DNA from 2 places in the Cellulomonas sp. GbtcB1 genome. Region 1 is predicted to be linked to the other one. Evidence: predicted binding sites of a transcription regulator. Region 1 holds the regulator's gene; the other holds the start of a gene.

The links. Region 1 encodes LexA, which represses DNA repair genes until DNA is damaged. Its sites were predicted from a motif close to TCGAACANNTGTTCGA; they were not measured.
Region 2: the regulator LexA is predicted to act here: its motif matches at 5,130-5,145, upstream of KVT14_RS12290 (HNH endonuclease signature motif containing protein).

The regions. Positions count from the first base shown of each region.
Region 1 covers NZ_JAGXJG010000008.1:66,936-75,528, forward strand. Annotated here, with positions in the region: gene KVT14_RS04855 (ATP-dependent DNA helicase) at 1-281, shown strand, start outside; gene KVT14_RS04860 (L-lactate dehydrogenase) at 460-1,428, shown strand; gene KVT14_RS04865 (LysR family transcriptional regulator) at 1,425-2,378, opposite strand; gene KVT14_RS04870 (aminotransferase class V-fold PLP-dependent enzyme) at 2,461-3,507, shown strand; gene lexA (transcriptional repressor LexA) at 3,541-4,284, opposite strand; gene KVT14_RS04880 (LysM peptidoglycan-binding domain-containing protein) at 4,540-4,935, shown strand; gene nrdR (transcriptional regulator NrdR) at 5,427-5,936, shown strand; gene KVT14_RS04890 (S9 family peptidase) at 6,093-8,117, shown strand; gene KVT14_RS04895 (AMP-binding protein) at 8,202-8,593, opposite strand, start outside.
Region 2 covers NZ_JAGXJG010000031.1:25,174-33,766, reverse strand. Annotated here, with positions in the region: gene KVT14_RS12325 (ATP-dependent DNA ligase) at 1-433, opposite strand, end outside; gene KVT14_RS12320 (histidine phosphatase family protein) at 506-1,258, opposite strand; gene KVT14_RS12315 (ABC transporter permease) at 1,320-2,054, opposite strand; gene KVT14_RS12310 (ABC transporter ATP-binding protein) at 2,051-3,028, opposite strand; gene KVT14_RS12305 (TetR/AcrR family transcriptional regulator) at 3,226-4,038, shown strand; gene KVT14_RS12300 (DUF6328 family protein) at 4,052-4,579, opposite strand; RNA gene ssrA (transfer-messenger RNA) at 4,797-5,163, shown strand; gene KVT14_RS12290 (HNH endonuclease signature motif containing protein) at 5,413-7,263, shown strand; gene KVT14_RS12285 (MarR family winged helix-turn-helix transcriptional regulator) at 7,292-7,741, opposite strand; gene KVT14_RS12280 (VOC family protein) at 7,788-8,180, shown strand; gene KVT14_RS12275 (GNAT family N-acetyltransferase) at 8,251-8,593, opposite strand, start outside.

The DNA.
Region 1 (8,593 bases):
CGGTGAAGTCGGCCCGGTCGGAGGCGGTGGCGGCCTCCGGCGGCAACGGCTTCATGTCGGTGGCGGCGACGCACGCCGCGCTGCTGCTCGCCCAGGGCGCGGGGCGGCTGATCCGGTCGACGGGGGACCGGGGCGTCGTCGCGGTGCTCGACCCCCGGCTGTCGACGGCCCGGTACGGGGAGTTCCTCACGCGGTCGCTGCCGGCGTTCTGGCGGACGACCGACCGCGAGGTGGCCCTGGGGGCGCTCCGCCGGCTCGCGGCGCCCGCGCCGACCGCCTGACCAGGGCGTCCGCGGCCCCGCGACGCGCCCGGGGCCCCCGCCCGGGGCGCGCCCGGGCGGGTGGGCCCGCTAGCCTCGTGACCAGCGCGCCGACCGGCGCGCGAGCACGGGCAGCACGTACGGGAGGACCGCCGTGAGCGAGCAGATCGACGACGTCGAGGGCGACGAGCTGGGTCTGGTGGGCACGCCCCTGCAGCCCCGCCGCACCACCAAGCTGGCGGTCGTCGGCGCGGGCGCGGTCGGGTCGACCATGGCCTACGCGGCGCTCATGCGCGGCGCGGCCCGCAGCGTCGTGCTCTACGACATCAACAAGGCGAAGGTCGAGGCCGAGGCGCTGGACCTCGGGCACGGCATCCAGTTCATGCCGATGGCCGAGGTCATCGGGTCGGACGACATCGCCGCGTGCGCCGACGCCGACGTCGTCATGATCACCGCGGGCGCCAAGCAGAAGCCCGGGCAGACCCGGATCGACCTGGCCGAGGCGACCATCGCCCTGGTCAAGAAGATCCTGCCCTCGCTCGTCGAGGTCGCGCCGAACGCCGTGTACGTGATGGTGACGAACCCGGTCGACATCGTCACGTACGCCGCCCTGAAGTTCTCCGGCCTGCCGCCGACGCAGCTGTTCGGGTCCGGCACGGTGCTCGACTCCTCGCGGCTGCGGTACCTCATCGCGCAGTACACCGGCGTCGCCGTGCAGAACGTGCACGCCTACATCGCGGGCGAGCACGGCGACACCGAGCTGCCGCTGTGGTCCTCGGCGACCATCGGCGGCGTGCCGATCCTCGACTGGAACGCGATCGAGGGCCACGTGCCGCTCACCCACGAGGTCCGCGAGTCGATCGCCCGCGAGGTCGTCGACTCGGCCTACCGGATCATCGCCGGCAAGGGCGCGACGAACTACGCGGTGGCGCTCGCGGGCTCGCGGATCATCGAGGCGATCGTCAAGGACGAGCGCCGCATCCTGCCGGTGTCGTCGCTGCTCGACGGCTACCACGGGATCAGCGACGTCTGCCTGTCGGTCCCGTCGATCGTCGGGCGCTCCGGCGTCGGCGAGCGGCTGCAGGTCCCGATGTCGACCGACGAGCTCGCGGGGCTCCGCCGCTCGGGCGAGCAGCTGCGCGCGGTCGCCCGCCGGTTCGGGCTCTAGGCGGTGCGCGGACGCGGCACCCGCACGTGCGGGTGCCGCACCGCCGTCGCGGCCTCGCGCAGCGCCGCCAGCGCGGCGACCACGGCGGGCACCCGCGCGGTGCCCGCCTCGCCGACGGCCTCCACGAGCCGCGCGGCGCCGGGCCGGGCGGGGTGCACCGTGACGCCCGGGTGCGGCAGCGCGGCCAGCGCCAGGCCCGGCAGGGTCGCCACGCCGAGCCCGGCCCGGACCAGGCCGAGCACCGCCAGGTAGTCGTCGGTCGCGAAGTCGACCCGCGGGGCGAAGCCGGCGCGGGCGCAGGTGCCGACGAGCTGCGCGCGGCACTGCGGGCAGCCCGCGATCCACGGCCGGTCGGCCAGGCCGGCGAGGTCGACCGGCTCGCCGGCGGCGCGGCCGTCGGACGCGGGCAGCACGACGAGCACCTCGTCCCGCAGCAGGGGGACGCGCCGCAGCCGGTCGTCGTCCGCCGGGCGCGGGTCCGGCAGCGCGTCGCGGAACGTCACGGCGACGTCCACCCGGCCGGCGGCGAGCTCGGCCAGCGCCTCCGGCGGCTCCGCCTCCACGAGCGTGACCCCGATCCCCGGGTGGGCGGTGCGCAGCGCGGCGAGCGCGCTCGGGAGCAGCGTGGCCGCAGCCGAGGGGAACGCGGCGACCCGGACCCGGCCGGCGCGCAGGCTGGCGACGGCCGCGACCTCCTCCAGGGTCGCGTCCAGCGCGGACTGGACGGCCGACGCGTTGCGGGCGAGCACCTGACCGGCCTCGGTCAGCCGGACCCCGCGCCCGGCGCGCACCACGACCGGCGTGCCCACCAGCCGCTCGACGGCACGCAGCTGCTGGCTCGCCGCCGGCTGCGTCAGGCCGAGCTCCCGCGCGGCGGCGGTGACGCTGCCGGTGTCCTGGACGGCGCGGACGAGGCGCAGCGCGGCGGCGTCGAGGCTCCGGGAGACCATGCGCCGAAGCATAAGTGCGCCGCATGGGTTGATGATGAACTGGTCGTTGCTCGCATGCGTGCCGATCGGTGAGCCTGGAACCATGCGCACGCTCGACGATCTCCGATCCGACTTCGACCCGGTTCCGGGGCACCTCGACGCGGCCACGGCGGGCGTCGCACCCCGTCGCACCGCCCGCGCGCTGCGCGAGGACGTGGACCGGTGGTCGTCGGGCGGCCTCGACGTGGCGCGGTACGAGCAGGCGGTGGTGACCGCGCGCGAGCGGTTCGCGGCGCTGGTGGACGTGCCCGCCGACCGGGTGGCGATCGGGTCGCAGGTCTCGGCGATGGCCGCGGTGGTCGCGGCGTCGCTCCCGGACGGCGCGCGCGTGCTGTGCGTCGACGGCGACTTCAGCTCGGTGGTGTTCCCCTTCCTCGCGCAGGGCCGGCTGCGGGTCGAGCACGTGCCCGCGGACCGGCTGGCCGAGGCCGTCGTGCCGGGTGTCGACCTGGTCGCCTACTCGCTGGTGCAGTCGGCGACCGGCGCGGTGCTCGACGACGACGCGGTGCTCGCGGCGGCGCGGGCGGCGGGCAGCCGGACGCTGTGCGACCTCACCCAGGCAGCGGGGTGGCGCCGCGTCGACGCGTCCCGGTACGACGTGAGCGTGACCGCGGCGTACAAGTGGCTGTGCGCCCCGCGCGGGACGGGCTTCCTCACCGTGCGGGCGGAGGCGCAGGACGCGCTGGTCCCCGTGCACGCGGGCTGGTACGCGGGCGACGACCCCTGGGCGTCCTGCTACGGGCCCGAGATGCGGCTGGCGGGGGACGCGCGGCGGTTCGACGTGTCGCCGGCGTGGCAGGCGTGGCTCGGCGCCGCCGAGTCGCTGGACGTGTTCGCGGGTGCGGACCGGGACGCCGTCCAGGCGCACGCCGTCGGGCTCGCCGACGCCTTCCGCGCGGGTCTCGGGCTCGGGCCCGGTGGCAGCGCGATCGTGACGCTGCCCGACCCGGAGGGGCGGCGTCGCGGAGCTCTGGTGGCGGCGGGCTGCCGGGTCGCCGGGCGCGCCGGGCGGGTGCGGCTGGCGTTCCACGTCTGGAACGACGCCGCGGACGTGCAGCGCGCGCTCACCGCGCTGCACGGGGAGGTCTGACCGCCGGCCGGGTCGCGCCCGGCCGGTGCCGCGTCAGAGGGAGCGCAGCACCGAGACGACGCGGCCGAGCACCTGCGCGTGGTCGCCGTCGATCGGCGAGTACGCGGGGTTCTGCGGCAGCAGCCACACGTGGCCGTCCGCGCGCTTGAGCGTCTTGACCGTCGCCTCGCCGTCGAGCATCGCGGCGACGATCTCGCCGTTCTCGGCGACGGGCTGCCGGCGGACCACGACCCAGTCGCCGTCGCAGATCGCGGCGTCGACCATCGAGTCCCCGACGACCTTGAGCAGGAACAGCTCGCCCGTGCCCACGAGCTGGCGGGGGAGCGGGAACACGTCCTCGACGAGCTGCTCGGCGAGGATCGGGCCGCCGGCGGCGATCCGCCCCACCACGGGCACGTACGCCGCCTCGGGCGCGCCCTCGCGCGCGGCGGAGTCGGCGTCGCCGATCCCCATGATGCCGGCGACGCCGGGGAGCGGCGCGACGCCGCGCGAGTCGTCCGGCTGGACGACCTCGATCGCGCGCGGCCGGTTCGGGTCGCGGCGCAGGTAGCCCTTGCGCTCGAGCGCGGTGAGCTGGTGCTTGACGCTCGACGGGCTGGTGAGGCCGACGGCGTCGCCGATCTCCCGCATGCTCGGCGGGTAGCCGCGCGACTCGACCGACGCGCGCACCGTCTCGAGGACCAGCCGCTGGCGCGGCGTGAGGCCGTCGCCGTCCCCGAGCTCGGCCACGGCCACCTCGCCGAGGCCCGCCGCGGTGCCCGTCCCGTCGCTCGCCATGTCCCGCTCCCGTCCCGTCCGCCCAGGTCAGCCGCCTGCAGGTGGGTCCGCGGCGGTCCGTCGGGCGGGCGTGTCAGTGCCTCGTGGTGCGCTGTACCCGACGTCACCGAGCGTAGGGGGACGGACGGACGGGATCAAACACCTGTTCGATCGTGTCTCGACATCGTCGGTGGGGTGTGGTTCCATCGTACAAGCGTTCGAACGAACAGGTGTTCGACTCGGGTCGCCCGGCGGCCCAGGAGGGAAGTGGTGGGGATGAGCGCGATCGCAGCACACCCGGGGATCGCCCGTCCGGCGCGCCGGCAGGCGCCCGCCCGACGCGACGGGGATGCGCGTCGGCCGGTCGCCGCAGGTGGCGAGGGCCGCCTCCACCTGACGCGGCGCGGTCGCGTCGTCGTCACCCTCCTGGGCCTGGCGGTCGTGCTCGGCGGCCTCGTGGGCGGCCGCGCGGTGGCCGAGGCCCCGGAGCGCGCCACCGAGGTGACGACGCACGCCGTGCAGTCGGGCGAGACGCTGTGGGCGATCGCCGCGAGCGTGGCGGGGCCGGGGGAGGATGTGCGGGACGTCGTCCTCGGCCTGCAGGAGCTCAACGGTCTGGCGGACGCCTCGCTCCAGGCCGGTCAGGTCCTGCTGCTTCCCGCCGGCTCCTGACGTCCCGTCGGACACAGCCAGGCGGCGGTGAGCGACGGTCTCATCGCAGCGCGACGGGGTTCCGAAGCTGCTGGTCAACCGGGCATGGAGGTCTCGAACGGATTACGGCACTCTGTGCTTGCGTAATTGGCCGGCGCGCCTCTACTGTGGTGCCACCTCGAACGGCTGGCTGGGGGGCTCGCCGCGAGGGACGCGTCGTCGTCCTGGCCCTCGGGCCGGGCGCAGAGGCGTGCAGCAACCGTCCGGACGAGGCGAGTCGTCCGGACGAGACGGGACGGGGGCGTCCCCACGAGGGTGGCCGCAGCAGCGGCCACCCTCGTCGTCTGTCCGGGCACCGCTTTCCCGGGGCGCTGAACTGCGCGTTCACCCCTCCGCGGATCCGCCTTGCACCGCCCGCTCCCGGGGCCCTACCGTGTCTCGGTCGTCCGGGCGGGCGCGCGTCGCCGCGGTCGCCGGCCCGACGCGTGCACCACATCCCGGAGGAGGCGTCCATGCACTGCCCGTTCTGCCGTCACGCCGACTCCCGCGTCGTCGACTCCCGCACGTCGGACGACGGCCTGTCGATCCGGCGCCGGCGCCAGTGCCCGCAGTGCAACCGACGGTTCACCACGATCGAGACCGCGAGCCTGTCCGTGGTGAAGCGGTCCGGCGCCACGGAGCCGTTCAGCCGGGAGAAGATCGTCAACGGCGTCCGGAAGGCCTGCCAGGGCCGCCCGGTCAGCGACGACGACCTCGCGGTGCTCGCCCAGCGCGTCGAGGAGAACCTGCGCGCGAGCGGGAGCGCCGAGCTCGACGCGTACGAGATCGGTCTCGCGATCCTCGGCCCGCTGCGCGACCTGGACGAGGTGGCCTACCTGCGGTTCGCCAGCGTCTACCAGGCGTTCAACAGCCTCGAGGACTTCGAGGCGGCGATCACCGTGCTGCGCGCGGAGAACGAGGCGGCCGACGCCGCCCGCGCCGCGTCGTCGCCCGCCCCGGCCGAGGACGCCCCGACCGCCTGAGGCGTCGCCCGGCGGCCCGGACCGGCCCGTGGTCCGCTCCGAGCCCGGGCACGGACCCGTCCGGGCCCGTCCCGCACCGGCTCGCACCGGCTCGCGCGGGCCCCGCGGCGGCGGCTCCGGCCCCGCGGGGGCCCCGAGCGTATTAACGTCGGCTGCGTGATCCCAGCTGACCTCGCGCTCCTGCACGCTCCCGGAACCCCCGCGGTCGCCCCTGACGGCTCCTTCGCCGTCGTCGCCCGCACCGCCCCGGACCTCGAGTCCGACGAGTACACCGGCCAGCTCTGGCGGGTGGCCACCGACGGCGCGACCCCGCCGCAGCGCCTGACCCGTGGCCACCGCGACACCGACCCCCAGGTGTCCCCGGACGGTCGCTGGGTCGCGTTCCTGCGCGCCGAGCCGAAGGGCCGCCCGCAGCTGTTCCTGGTCGAGGCCGCCGGCGGCGAGCCGGTCCGGCTCACCGACGCCCCGCTGGGCGTGCAGTCCGCCCGCTTCTCGCCCGACGGCTCGGCCCTCGCCTTCGTCGCGCGCGTGCCCGAGGAGGGCCGGTACGGCGACGGCGACTCCGGCGCGGAGCGTCCCCGGCACATCACCGAGCTGCCGTACCGCAACGATGGCGTCGGCTTCACGCGCGACAAGCGCCGCCAGCTGTTCGTGGTCGACGTGCCCGCCGACCCCGACGCACGGGCCGCGCAGCCGGGTGCGGACGACGAGCCCGCCGCCCGTCAGATCACGTCCGGCGACACCGACGTCGAGCAGATCGCGTGGTTCCCCGGCGGCCGGTACGTCGCCGCCGTCGCGGCCCGGCACACCGGCAAGGACCAGGACCTGCGCTCGGACGCGGTCGTCGTGGACACCGCGCCGGACGCCGACGGCGCGCTCGTCCCGCTCACCGACGCGGACGCCGGCAGCACGCTCGCCGTCGCCGCCGTGCTGCCGTCGGCGGACGGTGCGGCCCTGTGGCTGCTCGCCCAGGACATGGGCACGTCGGGCCGGGAGTTCGTGGCGACCCAGACCGGGCTGTTCCGCCTCCCGCTGGCCGCCGGCGACGCCGCGCCGACCCCCGCGGGCGCCCCGGAGCGGCTGACCGACGCCGAGGCCGTCGACCTCGACCCCGGGACGTTCGCCGTGACCGCCGACGGCGTGCTCGCGGGCGTGCTGCACCGCGGCACGGTCGTCCTGCGCGAGCACCGCGCCGACGGCTCGACCCGTGACCTGCTCACCGGCCTCGTCGCCCACGGCGTCGCCGCGGCGACCGACGCACCGGTCGCCGTGGTCACCGCGGCCGGCCCGGTCACGTCCGGCGACCTGCACGCGGTCGACCTGGCCGCGGGGGAGACCCGGGCCCTCACCGACTGGTCGGCACCGCTGCGCGCCACCGGCCGGGTCCGCGAGCCGCGCGAGGTCACCGCGACCGCGCCCGACGGCTACCCGGTGCACGGCTGGCTCGTCACCCCGGACCCGGAGCGGTTCGCCGGCCCGCACCCGACGATCCTCATGATCCACGGCGGCCCGTACGCCCAGTACACGGTCGGCCTGTTCGACGAGGTGCAGACTCTCGCCGAGGCCGGCTACGCGGTCGTCTACGGCAACCCGCGCGGCGCGGCCGGCTACGGGTCGGCGCACGGCAAGGCGATCCAGCACGGCTTCGGCACGGTCGACACGGACGACGTCCTCGCCCTGCTCGACGCGGCCCTCGAGGACCCGGCGCTCGACGGCGAGCGGGTCGGCGTGATGGGCGGCTCCTACGGCGGCTACCTCACCGCGTGGCTCACCACCCGCACCGACCGGTTCGTCGGCGCGATCGTCGAGCGCGGGTTCCTCGACCCGGTGTCCTTCGTCGGGTCGAGCGACATCGGCTGGTTCTTCGGCCTGGAGTACCTGGGCGACGGCGACGACGAGGAGTCCCGCGCGAAGGTGGCGGCGCAGTCGCCGATGGCGCACGTGTCCCGCGTGACCACGCCGACGCTCGTCATCCACTCGGAGCAGGACTGGCGGTGCCCGGTCGAGCAGGGCCAGCGCTGGTTCGTCGAGCTGAAGCGCCGCGGGGTGCCGGCCGAGCTGCTGCTGTTCCCGGGCGAGGGCCACGAGCTGACCCGGTCGGGCCGCCCGCAGCACCGGCTCGTGCGGTTCGAGCACGTGCTCGACTGGTGGGAGCGGACGCTCCCGGTCGCGCAGGGCTGAGCGCCCGCGACGACGAGGGGCCCCGCACCGGTTCTCCGGTGCGGGGCCCCTCGTCGTGCGGCCTCGTCGGGCGCGCGGCGGGCGTCAGACCGCGGACGACGCCAGCAGGTCGTCCCGGACCACCCGGCGCAGCACCTTGCCGATCTGCGACCGCGGCAGCTCGGTGAGGATGACGAGCTCACGCGGCACGGCGTACCGGGCCAGCCGCTCGCCGCACCACTCCCGCACCGCCGCGATGTCGACGTGCGCGCCGAGCTCGGTGACGATCGCGGCCACGACCTTCTCCCCGAGGTCGCCGCCGGGGAGGCCTACGACGGCCACGTCCCGGACCCCCGGCATGCCGCGGAGCTTGTCCTCGACCTGCGACGGATACACCTTGAAGCCGCCGGTGACGATCATCTCCTTGATCCGGTCGACCAGGACGACGAAGCCGTCGTCGTCGAGCCGGACGACGTCGCCGGTGCGCAGCCAGCCGC
Region 2 (8,593 bases), on a different contig from region 1:
CGCCGAGCGCGTCGACGAGGCGGGCGCGCCGGTCGCCGAACGGGGTGCGCATCAGGTCGTCGTCGCCGAGCGCGAGCACGTCGAACGCCACGAACGACGCCGGCGTCTGCCCGGCCAGCAGCCGGACCCGGCTCTCCGCGGGGTGGATCCGCTGCTGGAGCGCGTCGAAGTCGAGCCGGTCGCCGGACACGATCACGATCTCGCCGTCCAGCACGCACCGCTCCGGGGTGGACGCCCTGATCGAGTCGACCAGCTCCGGGAAGTACCGGGTCATGGGCTTCTCGTTGCGGCTGCCGAGCACGACCTCGTCGCCGTCCCGGAAGACGATCGTGCGGAACCCGTCCCACTTGGGCTCGGTGTGGCCGAGGTCGGGGATCTCCGGCACGGCCTTGGCCAGCATCGGGGACACGGGCGGCATCACGGGCAGGTCCATGGCGCCCATCCTGCTCGGCGGGGGCGGGCGCGGCCAGGGGTGGGCGTCGGCGGGGCGGCGGGACGGTGGTGGTCAGGCGCCGTCCGGGCGCTCCGGGGAGCGCACCGGCTGCTCGGTCCCGGGCACCGGCAGCCCCGGTGCGCCCTGAGCAGCCGGGTCGTACCCGAACGTCCGCACCTCCCGCTCGCCGTCCGGCCCGATCCGGACCGTCGACACGCTCGCGTTCGCCAGCGGGTCCATCGGCACGGTGCCGGCCATCGCCAGGTAGGCCAGCAGCGTCACGCCGTGGCTGACCACCAGGACGTCGCCGCCGCCCGCGTGCTCCCGCTCGATGCGCCCGAACGCGTCGGCGACCCGCTCGAGGTACGCGGTGGTGCGCTCCGCGCCGGGCAGGCCCGGGTAGGTGCCGGTGAGGATGCCGCCGAACAGCTCGACCGGGTCGCCGAGCGCCAGCAGCTCGGCCTCCGGGCGGGCCTCGAGGTCGCCGAAGTGCATCTCCCGGAGGCCGGGGTCGGTGGTGAGCCCGACGCCGGGGTGCGCGGTGAGCAGCTCGCGCGCCGTCGCGACGGTGCGGCCCGCCGGGCTCGCGTACGCCGCGGCGAAGGTCCGGTCCGCGAGCACCCGCGCGGTGGCGCGGACGCCCGCCAGGCCGTCCGCCGTCAGCGGGGAGTCCGACCAGCCCTGCAGCAGCCGGGCGGTGTTGAACTCCGTGCGGCCGTGCCGCACCAGGTAGAGCGTCGTGGTGCCGTCGGGGGCCGCCCCGTCGTCGAGGCTGGTCGTCGGGCCGTGCTCCGCCGCGTCGGCGGACGTCGCGAGGAAGGGCATGCCCGCGATCCTAGGCACGGCCCCGGCGCCCGTGGTCGGGTCGCCGGGGCCGTGCGGGCGCCTACGCCCGGCGGCGCAGCGCCCAGGTCGCGCCCGCCACCGACGCCGCGCACCAGGCCAGCAGCACGACGAGCGAGCGACCGGGCATCGTGAACGTGTCGCTCGCGAGCCCGGACCGGACGAGCTGGGCCATCGGCTCGAAGGGGAACCACTCGTGCGCCGTCTGCAGCCACGCGGGCATCCGGTCGGCCGGGTAGCTGACCGGGGTGAACAGCAGGATCACGAACACCAGCACCTGGGTCATCAGCATCGCCAGGGTGGGCTTGAGCAGCGACGCCACCCCGTAGCCCACCGCGGCCGCCGTGAGCGACACGAGCAGCGTCGCGGGGACCAGCCAGGGCGCGGGCGACAGGTGGACGTCGAACCGGAGCACGCCGGTGACGATGCCGAGCACCATGCCGGGCAGCGCGATCAGCGTCCAGACCAGCAGGTCGCTCACCAGGAACGAGCCGCGCGGCACCGGCAGCGTGCGCATCCAGTCGAGGCTGCCCTCCGTCCGGGACTGGGACAGCATCTGCGGCGTCATCACCAGTCCGACCATCACGAGCGTGATCGTCGGGGCGCCGGTCGCCAGGTAGAGGGCCTGGTCCGGGGGCGGGTCGCCGATCACGAGCCCGAAGCCCAGGATCGTCGCGACCGCCAGGAACACCTGGACCACGACGAGCAGCGGCAGCATCGTCGCCTGCCGGCGGAACTGCCACTGGGTGAGCAGGAGGGTCTGCTGGACGGTGGTCACGCCGCCACCCCCGCACCCGCGGCGCGGCCCGCGTGCTGCTCGTGGCCGACGAGGTCGACGTACACGTCCTCGAGCGACGCCGGCGTCAGCGCGTACCGCTCGAGGCGGTGCGCCGCGACCTCGTCCTGCGCCCAGCGCACGACCTCCGCGGCGTCGGCGGCGCGGACCGTGCCGACCTCCCGGCCGCGCGCGCCGGCCACCTCCCGCACCGCGGGGTGCCACCGCCAGCCGGCGTCGACGGCGCCGGGGGAGAGGTCGGCCTCCACGGTGAGCGTGCCCTGCAGGTGCGCCGTGAGGCCCGCAGGGGTGTCGTCCGCCAGCACCCGGCCTCGGTCCAGCACGACGAGCCGGTCGACGACGCGCTCGGCCTCCCGGACGTTGTGGGTCACGAGCAGCACCGCGCGGCCCTCGTCGGCGAGCGCGCGGATCCGGCCCCAGAGCAGCCGGCGGCGCACGGGGTCGACGTCGTTGGTGGGCTCGTCCAGGACGACGAGCCGGCCCGGCGTGACGACGGTCATCGCGAACGCGGTGAGCCGGGCGATGCCGCCCGAGACCTTCTCCGCGGGGGTGTCGGCCCAGGGGCGCAGGTCGAGGGCGTCGAGCAGCTCGTCGGTCCGCGTGCGCACCGCCGCGCGGTCGGCGCCGCGGATGCGCCCCACCAGCTCGATCGCCCGGCGCGGCGTGAGGCCCGTGATCGGGACGTTGGCCTGCGCCTGGATGCAGGTGCGTCGGCGCGCCTCGGCGGGCTGCGCCACCGCGTCGACGCCGTCCAGGCGGATCGTGCCCTCGTCGGGGCGGACGAGCCCGACGACCTGGTTCACCAGGGTCGTCTTGCCGGCCCCGTTGTGGCCGAGCAGGCCGACGACCTGCCCCGCCGCCACGTCCAGGTCGATCCCGTCGTTCGCCTGCACGCCGCCGCGCCCGCGGTACCGCTTCCGCAGCCCGCGGACGGTCAGCACACCCGCTGCGTCCATCTCCGCACTCCCTCGCTCGTCGCCTCGGTCGGTTCGCATACCGACCGGTACGTGATGGAACGTAGCAGGATGTGGGCATGAGATACCAGTGGGTATCTCGTCTGTGGCGAGGGATGTCGCAGCACGTCATAGCCGCGGCACGTCGACGGGACCGATGCTGGATACCGGTCGGTACGCGACGCGGTTAGGATGACGGCATGGCGCGCACGCACGACGACCAGACCCCCGACGGGAACGCGGCGGACGACTCGATCGGGGCCGCGACCCGCGCCCTCGCCGACGCCACCGCCGCGCTGACCCGGCTCATCGGCAAGCAGGTGCAGTCCGTCGTCCCCGAGGTCTCCGACGCGGTGGCGGCGAGCCTGCGCGAGGCGTCGCGCGGGCTGGCCGACGCCTCCGAGAGCGTCGGGCGACGTGGCGGGGGCGGTCGTGCCGAGGAGCGGCGCGCCGAGCGCGCGGGCCGCACGCGCTCCGAGCTGCTGGACGCCGCGGCGCGCGCCTTCGCCCGGCAGGGGTACGAGGGCGCGTCGCTCGGGGACATCGCCGCCGACGCCGGGTACACCAAGGGCGCCGTGTACGCGCACTTCGGCTCGAAGCACGAGCTGTTCCTCGAGGTCGCCCGCCGGCAGATCGCCGCCGCCCCGGCCCAGCCCGGCCTGCCCGGGATGGGGGAGGAGGGCCTGGAGGAGAAGGTGTCCGCGGCACTGCTCGGCATGGTCGACGAGACCCAGCTGCTGCTCGCGCTCGAGATCCTGTCCTTCGCCGTCCGGCACCCCGAGGCGCGGGCCGAGATCGGCGCGTTCTACGAGGAGGGGTTCGCGGAGCTCGCCGACCAGGTCGGGCGCGCGCGGCACCCCGCCGACCCCGAGCCGGCCGAGGCCGACTGGGACACCGCGCTCGCGGTGGTCAGCGTCTCGAACATCGCCCTGCTGCTCGGTGCGGTGACCGGCTCGCCGCACGCCTCGCCGGAGGCGGGGTCGCGGGTGATCGCGCGGCTGCTGCGGGGCTGACGGCCGGCGCGCGTCAGGCGGTCTCGCGGCGCGCGCGGTGGGACAGCCGCCAGGGGAGCGCGACCCACACGACGGCGAGCCCGGCCAGCGTGACGGCGCCGGCGACGATCCCGGCCGTGCGCCCGACCACCACGTCGAACAGCAGCAGCGCCGAGCCGCCGAGGACCAGCGCCAGCGCCGCGAGCCCCGTCTGCGCCATCCGGTCCGCCGAGTCCACGAGCTCGCGCTTCAGGTGCCGCCGGAACAGGATCCGGTGCAGCGAGACCGGCGCCACGATGAACGCGGTCGCGGTCAGGGCCAGCACGACCAGCACCAGGTAGACGGTCTTCTGGTAGTCGTCCAGGTCGAGGAACCGCTGCTGGAACGGGACCGTCAGCAGGAACCCGGTCAGGATCTGCACGCCCGTCTGGGCGACACGCAGCTCCTGGAGCAGCTCGTTCCAGTTCCGGTCCATCCGCTCCGTGGCGGTCTCGCTGCGGCCGTCGCGGGGATCGGCGTCGAGGTCCTCGGGGCGGGTGCTCTCGGAGTCGTGCTGCGGCATGGTCGGTCCTTCGCGCGGTGCGCGCCGCCCGGGTCCTCGGCGGCGTCTGCGCCGATGGTGCCCCGGTCGATCGCAGGACGCAGGTCGAGCGGGCAGTCCCACGGGAATCACGGTGCGGGCTGCGGCGTTGCACCCGTATGCTGGACCTGCTGCGGCCGGCGGCCGGGAGCCCGTGAGGGCGACCGGGCGAGGGGCGCGGCGATTGACAACTCCACATGGGGGTGATCGGTTTCGACGGTGATCGTCGAGCCAGGAGAAGCGGGCCGAGGACACACGGTTATCTCGCTAACGATCCGTGTAAACCCATAGGTGCCGATAACAAGCGCACCGACTTCGCCCTCGCCGCCTGAGCGAGCCTCGAAGTCCGTCAGCCTGAGCTAGCTTCCGACTCAGTTCCTGGCGTCATCTAGGGAGCCACTGCTCGTAGCCTTCGTCACGGGGGCTGCGGGGACTTTCACGTGACTGAGCCTGTCCACCACTTGTCTGCGTGATGGTGGGGGCCGAGAAAAGCGCAGCAGACTGCGCCCGGAGAAGTCCTGGTTCCACGTCATCGGACGCGGGTTCGATTCCCGCCACCTCCACTCGAGTGCCGAGAGGCCCGTCCCCGCCGGGGGGCGGGCCTCTCGTGCGTCATCGGTCGCGGGCTGTGCCGGCGGCCGTTCGGGCTGCCGGGGCCGCGAGGCCCGCCCGCAAGACCCGCTGTGCGGGACCCCGCGCGCGGGACCCGCCGCTGCGGGGCGCCGAGTCGTCCACAGGTGCCGTGGACGTGCTCCGTCCCCAGGCCAGGGGCCGGTCGCCGGGGTCGTGTCGGTGGGCGTCGGTAATGTCGTTCCATGGCATCTGACCTGCAGGAACACCCCGACGGCGACCCGGCCGCCGCCGTCGTGCTGCCGGTCTACGGGCCCGACGGGACGTGCCTGACGGACTTCGGCCCGGACCCCGTCGTCGCGGCCGGTGGGGCGCCGCGCACGGGCGAGCAGCGGCAGATCGAGGCGATCCGTTCCTGCGAGCCCGGACCCGAGCTGGACGCCTGGCTGCGAAGGCTGGACCCGCGCGTGCTGCCCTCGGCGATCGTGGTCGAGGTGATCGCCGCGCAGACCCGGATCGAGTCCTACCAGCACGCCCGGACCCTGGGCATGATCGCCGAGCTCGCCTCCCGGGACGAGATGAGCCCGGAGTGGTCGCCGCTGGCGGGTGCCCCGCCGACGCAGGCGTGCGTGGCCGGCGACGAGCTCGCGATGCGCCTGGGCTGGCCCCGGGTCACGGCGACCAAGACCGTGCACCGCGCGCTGGTGCTCGACGGGATGCTCGGCGCGACCCGCGAGGCCCTCGAGGTCGGGCACCTCGACCCCGCCAAGGCCCAGGTCCTGACTACCGGGTTGGCGGACCTGCCGTTCCAGGTCGCCCACGCCGTCGAGGACGCGGTCCTGCCCGAGGCCGACCAGTGCTCCGTCGCCGAACTGCGCCAGCGCGTCGAGCGGGAGATCCGGCTGGTCGACCCCGAGGGCGCCGCGAGTCGCCGCGAACGCGCCCGCTGCACGAGGAAGGTCTCCCACCCCCGCCCGCAGCCGGACGGCATGGCCTCCATGTGGCTGGTCCTGGACGCGGCGGACGCGCTGCGGGTCGACGGGGTCCTGACCCACGCCGCGACGACCGCCAAGGCCCTCCGCGACGACCGGACCCTGGACCAGCTGCGCGCCGACGGGCTGCGGGACCTGGTGGTGGGCGACGTCCCCGCGTCGGATGGTCCGGCGTTCGAGATCCACCTGTCCCCGGGCCTGCCGGTGCCGCCGGAGCCGAACCGGTCGTGGAACGGGGCGACCTTCACCGACCGGGACGGTGTGGTGCTCACGCGCCCGGTCGAGCCGATCCCGATCGCCACCCTCACCCCGCTCAGGGACACCGCGACGGACCCAGCGCCCGGCCAGGACCACCCGGTTCCCCCGGCGGAAGCACCTCATGCACCGACCGGGACCGAGCCTGCGACCGACACCCACAACAACACCGACACCGACACCGACAGCGACACCGAGTCCCCGACCGCGACCAGGACGAGGACCGTCGCCACTACGTCCAGCGCACCGACCGGAGCCACCGCGCCCGCGCCCGCGCGCCGCGGCTGCACCCGCTGCTCAGGCCGCCCCGGAACCGAGGTCCGGATCACCATCCCCGCCTCGACCCTGCTCGGCCTGGACGACCAGCCCGCGCACCTCGACGGCCACGGTCCCATCGACGCCGTCCAGGCGCGGGCCCTGGCGATCGGCGGGGTCTGGCAGCGAGTCGTCACCGACCCGCTCACCGACCGGGTCCTGGACGTCGGCCGGGAACGCTACCGACCACCCGCCGCCCTGGCCGACCTCATCCGGATCCGGGACAAGACCTGCGCGGCACCCGGCTGCAGGGTCCCCGCCTGCGCCTGCGAGCTCGACCACACCCAGGAGTTCCACCCCCGACCCGGCGGTGACCCCGACGCGCCCCTGGGCGGCACCGACGCCGACAACCTCGGACCGGTCTGCCACCGGCACCACCGCCTCAAGACCGACGGCGGATTCCGACTACGGCAGATCGAACCCGGGCTATTCGAGTGGGTCACCCCCACCGGTCACCGGTACCTGACTCGGCCGGGCACCGGGCAGACCCACGACGCCACCGCCGACCCCTACGACGCCCCACCGCCGTTCTGACGAACCACCTCGGTTCTGAGGCGCGCGATCAGTCGTCGCCGGCGAGCAACGCGTCCCTGCTCGCCCCGAGCGCGTCCCGCAGCGCCGACCGCGCTGCGGCGTCGAGCCCGCCGAGCATCCGCTCCATCACCCCGGCCACCCGCACCTCCGCCTCCGCCAGCGCCGCGGTGCCGGCGCGCGTCGGGGCCACCGCCCGCTCCCGCCGGGGCCCCGGTTCCGCGGCGCGCTCGACCAGCCCCTGGCGCTCCATGCCCTGGACGAGCACGTTCATCGACTGCCGGGAGACGAACGTGCGCCGCGCGAGCTCGGACCCGGTGATGCCCGGCTCCGCGCGCAGGGTGGTCAGGCAGGCGTACTGGGACACCGTGAGCCCGAGCGGCCGCAGCGCCTCGTCCATGCGGTGGTGCAGCGCGGCCTGCGTGGCCTTCAGCAGGATGCCGAGCTCCTTGGCGAGAGCGGCGTCGGCGGCGTCGTTCATGTCAGCATCTTGACACAGGCCCCGGCGGGAGTGTCAGGATGTTGACATGAACTCCACCCCCACCGGCACGACCGGCCCCGACTTCGTCTCCTTCCAGGTCCGCGACCTGGCCGCCTCCGCCGACTTCTACGAGCGCCTCGTCGGCCTGACCCGGCTCCCGGCGTCGAACCCCCAGGCCGTGGTCTTCTCCACCGGCGCCGCCGGAACGACGGCGTTCGCGGTGCGGGTGCCCTTCCCGGGTGTCGACCTCGATGCGGCAGGGCAGCTCGGCACCGGGATCGGGGTGTGGTTCCACCAGCCCGACGCGGCGGCGCTGCACGCACGGTTGGCCGACGGCGGCGTGCCGATCGTGCAGGAGCCGTTCGACAGCCCGTTCGGGACGACGTTCTCGTTCCGCGACCCCGACGGCTACGTGGTCACCATCCACTCGAAGCCCTGACCCGGGCGGCGGCCCGGCCCGGGCGGCGGCCCGGCCCCGGCGGCGGCCCGGCCCGGGCGCCCGGCGGTCGTCAGCCGAGCGGGATCTGGTAGTGGATCATCCCGGACCGGGTCGCGACCCGGTCGTAGAGGGCCCGGGCCGTGGCGTTCGACTCGGCGGTGAGCCAGCACACCTTGGCGGACCCGTTCTGCTCGGCCCACGAGCGCACGTGCTCGACGAGCGACCGGCCCGCACCGGCGCCGCGCCCGCCCGGAGCGACGAACAGGTCCTCGAGGTAGCAGTAGCTCGTCGTGGTCCAGGTCGCGGCGTGGGTCAGCCAGTGCACGAGGCCGACCGCCGCGCCGGAGTCGTCCCGGGCGAGCGCCCCGTGCAGGCCCGAGCCCGGGTCCACGAGCCGGGCGAACGTGGCGGCC